Glaciimonas sp. CA11.2: one gene and its partner. The protein of the gene in region 2 interacts with the protein of the main gene of each other region in a pairwise test. Links are inferred from orthologs where the notes say so. Each region holds a gene or a part of one and is shown on either strand. Other genes may lie near its edges.

What was found. Proteins that work in one complex are often made in the same cells at the same time.
Region 1: the proteins of ruvA (region 2) and ruvC interact in binary tests that used the Escherichia coli proteins (3 or more experiments, as listed by UniProt). The link is inferred for Glaciimonas sp. CA11.2 from one-to-one orthologs.

Annotation. Positions count from the first base shown.
Region 1 is NZ_JAVIWL010000001.1:2,242,320-2,245,209, forward strand. Bases 77-2,890 are described here. They hold ruvC (crossover junction endodeoxyribonuclease RuvC), read left to right. Parts: upstream 77-1,119; coding sequence 1,120-1,662; downstream 1,663-2,890. Other genes in these bases: purH (bifunctional phosphoribosylaminoimidazolecarboxamide formyltransferase/IMP cyclohydrolase), read left to right, coding at 77-878; mraZ (division/cell wall cluster transcriptional repressor MraZ), read left to right, coding at 2,270-2,698; rsmH (16S rRNA (cytosine(1402)-N(4))-methyltransferase RsmH), read left to right, coding at 2,709-2,890. Outside these bases: more of purH, read left to right, coding at 1-76.
Region 2 is NZ_JAVIWL010000001.1:1,005,136-1,008,057, forward strand. What follows is about bases 14-2,859. They hold ruvA (Holliday junction branch migration protein RuvA), read right to left. Parts: upstream 1,803-2,859; coding sequence 1,224-1,802; downstream 14-1,223. Other genes in these bases: ruvB (Holliday junction branch migration DNA helicase RuvB), read right to left, coding at 36-1,094. Outside these bases: RGU75_RS04275 (YaiI/YqxD family protein), read right to left, coding at 1-1. UniProt on the Escherichia coli protein: The RuvA-RuvB-RuvC complex processes Holliday junction (HJ) DNA during genetic recombination and DNA repair.

The sequences.
Region 1 (2,890 bases), 1.2 Mb from region 2 along the record:
CGGCGTTTTATCGCGACATTCAACCGATTGAAGGCGCGCTGGCGAATTATCGTCAATTGCAGGGAAAAGAACTATCCTTCAACAACATCGCCGATGCCGATGCTGCGTGGGAATGTGTAAAGAGTTTCGACGAAACGGCTTGTGTCATCGTAAAACATGCGAATCCATGCGGTGTGGCGGTTGGCACGTCCACGTTAGAGGCTTACAGTAAAGCATTGCAAACCGATCCGACCTCGGCTTTCGGCGGCATTATTGCGTTTAATCAACAGGTCGACGGTAATGCGGCTGAAGCAGTCGCCAAACAATTTGTTGAAGTCGTCATTGCGCCATCGTTTACGGATCAAGCCAAGCAAATTTTCGCTGCCAAACAAAATGTTCGCGTTTTGGAAATTCCACTCGGTAACGCACGTAATATCCATGACATTAAGCGTGTCGGTGGCGGCTTGCTGGTGCAAGCACCAGATGCAAAAAATGTTACCTTGGCAGAAATCAAGGTAGCCAGCAAAAAACAACCGACTCCTCAACAGTTGCAAGACCTGATGTTTGCCTGGCGCGTTGCCAAGTTCGTTAAATCGAACGCCATTGTTTTTTGTGGAAATGGCATGACGCTGGGTGTTGGCGCTGGTCAGATGAGTCGGGTCGATTCTGCACGCATCGCATCGATCAAAGCCCAAAACGGCGGGTTGTCGCTGGTCGGCTCGGCGGTTGCTTCAGACGCGTTCTTCCCGTTCCGTGATGGCCTCGATGTTGTTGTTAACGCTGGCGCCACCTGTGTGATTCAGCCAGGTGGTTCGATGCGCGACCAGGAAGTGATTGATGCTGCCGATGAACATGGCGTCGTCATGCTATTGACTGGCATTCGCCATTTCCGTCATTAAGTTGCCGCTAACAAGTTGCTGTAACCGACTAAGTTAATCGACTAAGTTAATCCGAGATAGCAACAAGGTAGTTGTTATAAACTTCGCAGCCATCTTGACCGGTCGTTTTATCCGGTCTGGTTGGTTGTAATCAATGAGCGTATTCAGCGGGCACGAAGGCCTGGCTTGAGTTTTCGCACGACGATTTATCGATCCGTATGATTTACACAGATAGAAGCTTTGCTGAGGTAGTCCGTTAACTATGAGAATCCTCGGTATTGATCCCGGTTTGCGTACCACTGGCTTTGGCGTTATTGACAAGCAAGGACACAAACTTGCCTACGTGGCATCCGGCACGATCAAGACACCGGACGCCAGTTTGCCGGAGCGTCTGAAAGTTATTTTGGCCAGTGTCTCCGAAGTGGTAAAGACTTATTCGCCGGACTGCTCGGCAATAGAGATCGTTTTTGTTAATGTAAATCCACAATCCACGCTGCTACTGGGTCAGGCCCGTGGTGCTGCAATTTGCGCGCTGGTTAGTGCTGATTTACCTGTCGCCGAATATACCGCTTTGCAAATCAAGCAAGCGGTAGCGGGGCACGGTAAAGCACAAAAGCAACAAGTCCAGGATATGGTCCAACGTTTACTGTCTCTGCCGGGTTTGCCGGGGACTGATGCTGCCGACGCCCTGGCCGTAGCGATTTGTCATGCGCACTCGGGGGATGCACTTGCAGCACTGGCGGCGCTTGCACCCTCGTTGGCGAAAAAAGGATTACGTGTAAAGGGTGGTCGTTTGATCGGGTAAATACCTTCGGTGTACTCAGGGCACTGGAAAGCGATACGACCGTCATTTTTTTGCCGAATTGGTGATAATCTTATTTTTGCAATATCGTTTTAATCTTGGCTTCAGTTTACCTTAATGTGTTTTTCTTCATGCTTTTTCTATTTTTTTCGCTATCCCAAAATCTGACTTCTTCCTCTGTCCTTTTTACCCTCCCAATTTGAATTGCTTATTGACTCGGCGCACCTGCGATGAACTCTTCTTTTCGAGTTTGTGTCCAGTTGTGGTCAAAATCCGAATTGCATTAGTCAAAAAATGCACAATTTAAGAGCGCATAAGACACCACTAAACACATGTGTTTATCTCATAAGAAACTTTTATAGTATTCGGTAAGTCCTTCATTAATAGAGGTATTTGGTTTTTTGTGGTTTCGAGGTTTTGTCGGCAAAGTTACGCTAAGTCATTGACTTTACACAAAAATTTGCAATTTACATGGACTAAATGGCTTGACCTCTTATAAGGCATACTCTAAAGTGGGTGGCAGTGTGAAAAAGTGTGTTTTTGTGGGGCGTTTTTGTTGCTCATAAAAACATTTTTTGCGCTGTTCACAGTATTCAACAAGGAGTCTGCGGTGTTTCAGGGTGCGTCAGCATTAAATCTCGATGCGAAAGGACGGATGTCAGTACCGTCAAAGCATCGTGACGCGCTGACCGTTCAATGCGAGGGTCGCCTGACCGTCACCAAACACCCGCACGGCTGCCTGCTTCTATTTCCACGTCCGACATGGGAGACCCACCGCGAGAAAATAGCGGCGTGGCCAATGTCGGCGCGTGCCTGGCAACGTATTTTTCTTGGAAATGCTTCTGATGTTGAACTCGATTCTGCCGGGCGCATTTTGATCGCTCCGGAATTACGCGTCGCAGTTGGTCTATCGCGAGAAGTAATGTTGTTAGGTATGGGAAGCCATTTCGAGATTTGGGATGCAGCCAAACTGGCTGAAAGCGAGTCGCAAGCAGTTGCGGCTGGCATGCCCGATGTTTTAAGTAACTTTTCATTCTGACGGCGCCAAGATGACTGAACAATCGGTGCCCGAATTCCAGCACCGCACGGTGTTGCTGGATGAGGCTGTAGAAGCATTAAACATTGTTGGACCACGTGCCGATGGCGTGTATGTCGACGGTACCTTTGGCCGTGGTGGACATAGCCGCAAAATTTTAGAAAGCCTTGGACCGATGGGGCGTCTGATTGCGTT
Region 2 (2,922 bases):
TTTTTGCGCCGGAAGCATCTCCGCCCGAGGGGTTGTTAATTTTGGCCCCAAAGTTCGCCGTTGGGACCGGTCTGCGGCGCACTAACACCAAAGTGCGCATAGGCAGCAGGAGTCGCGATCCTACCTCGCGGCGTCCGCTGCAAGAAGCCTTGCTGTATCAAATAGGGCTCCAGCACGTCTTCAATAGTGTCACGCTCTTCGCCTATTGCTGCGGCCAAATTATCAAGACCAACCGGGCCACCACCAAATTTAAAGAGCACAGCTTCGAGCAATTTACGATCCATTACATCGAATCCGACTGGATCAACATCTAGCATAACTAACGCGGCATCGGCGATGGCTTTAGTTATTTCACCATTTCCCTTTACCTCGGCATAGTCTCGAACACGTCTTAAAAGTCGATTGGCGATACGTGGCGTACCACGGCTGCGCTTAGCAATTTCAAACGCGCCATCCCCGACTATTGGCGCGTTGAGTAAAGCCGAACTGCGCGTAACAATTCTGGTTAATTCTTCCGGCGTATAAAATTCCAATCTGGCAACGATGCCAAAACGATCCCGCAGCGGATTTGTTAACATTCCCGCACGAGTCGTCGCACCAACCAACGTAAAAGGTTGCAAGTCGAGCCGGACGGAGCGTGCGGCTGGACCTTCTCCGATCATAATATCTATTTGATAATCCTCAAGAGCAGGATAAAGAATTTCCTCTACGACCGGTGAAAGCCGATGAATTTCGTCAATAAAAAGAACATCATTTGCTTCGAGATTCGTCAATAACGCAGCTAAATCTCCCGCTCGCTCAAGGACCGGACCTGATGTTTGGCGTAAATTAACACCCATTTCACGGGCGATGATGTGGGCTAGAGTAGTTTTTCCCAGCCCTGGAGGTCCAAACAGCAAGGTATGATCCAATGCCTCTTTACGTTGGCGAGCAGCAGTAATAAAAATTTCCAACTGCTCACGAATTTTTTGCTGCCCTACATATTCATCTAAATGCTTTGGTCGCAGCGCACGTTCAATTGCCTCTTCGTTTGGAGAGGCCGGAGTGGCCGCGATAATTCGCTGCTCGGTAAAGTCGTCGGTTTGAATGCTCATGATCGAATTGTAGCCGGACTGAAAGGTTTAGATGTCGTAGTTTAGATAAGCTTGCTACGGCCATATCTGAATGAGGGAAAATTTGATACTCATCGGCTTATTGCGAAAATTAGCATTAATAAAATAACATTACAATTTGGATAACGCCTTCAGTGCCAATTTAATACCGTCGGATACTGTAATGTCCTCTGGTATTTGCTTTAAAGCTAGCGATGCCTCTTTATCGGAATAACCTAACGCAACCAACGCATTCAAAATATCACCCGTCACAACGTTAACGGGGTGTCCTCCGACCGCGCCAATATCAGCACCTAGTTTTCCTTTTAACTCCAGCAATAAACGTTCTGCAGTTTTTTTGCCAATGCCAGGAACCTTGGTCAAGCGTCCCGCCTCTTGCAACGTGATCGCCTGTGCTAAGTCGTGAACTGACATTCCAGACAAAATTGAGAGCGCCATACGCGCACCTACTCCACTAATTTTGATTAGTTGTTTAAAAACGTTGCGCTCTTCCGCGGTGCCGAATCCAAACAGTACATGCGCATCTTCTCGTATGGCCAAATGTGTCAATAAGACGACCCTTTCTCCAATTGCGGGAAGATTGTAAAAGGTGCTCATGGGTACTCCTACTTCATAGCCGACGCCATTGCAATCAACTATTAATTGCGGCGGATTTTTCTCAAGTAAAATCCCGGAGAGACGACCTATCATCTTAGTAGCACCTTAGTCTTAATTTATACGAAATCATACAGGACAACTGGTTAAAAACCCAGTAGTTGTCTGTTTGTTGTTTTGCTTAGTAGCGTATTTTGGATATAGATATTCTAGGCATTGCTATTTAACTGGATGACGTCATTGCTCATGCGGTTCACACGTTGGCGAAAATATGCTGTCTCTTAATGCTCTCGTAAATTTTTTTTACATAAACGATGCCTCCACAGGATCGTCGGGCGCTAAGTAACTTATAAGGCATTATTATCAGGGTAGATTATTGTGCGCAAAGTTGTCTTTCGGGATTTCCAAGAAAAATGCATGACAATTTCGCGATGTTAACTTACAAATCAAACCAGAATGACGAGACATTGATCGATTGGGTTTAAAGAATGATCGTAAAGTAAAGTTTGGTGAAGGCAGGCTTGATCAAAGGGCGGTGACAGATATCTTTCCAAACACGGCGGGAGGCAATTATTTTGGTGTAGTGGGATGTGACTTAATGGCTTATGGCCCAGTGATTACCGGTTGGTGGCTATAGTTTTTATAAAAAAATCGTTACCACTATAAATAGGACGAGATTGCTTACCTAAGTATCTCAAGATTGGGAGAGCGTGGCGAAATGTGAGGCTGTAGGGTTGAGTTTGACTGTTGGCACTGAGGGAATTTGTCTTGCAGACTACATCTTATCGGCGCGCGGGGTGATGATGCGTAGTTAATGTTGGTGTGTGTTGGTGTGTGTTGGTGTGTGTTGGTTGGGTGTTGGGTGTTGGGTGTTGGGTGTTGTCATTGCATAAATCGTTTCTGCAAAGCAAAAACCCTCCCCGATTACTCGGGGAGGGTTTTCTAATAAGAGCCTGACGATGACCTACTTTCACACTGGTTGCAGCACTATCATCGGCGCAAAGTCGTTTCACGGTCCTGTTCGGGATGGGAAGGGGTGGTACCAACTCGCTATGGTCATCAGGCATAAACTGTAGTGTCGTGTGTTCCCAATGGGGCAACAAACAACGCAATCTAGAAGAAGTAAAGTTTTGTATTACTGCAGTGCAGTGACAAGGGTGTGTCACCGCACTGCTGGGTATGATTGCACTTTTCAGGCAAACACATATCTCATTAG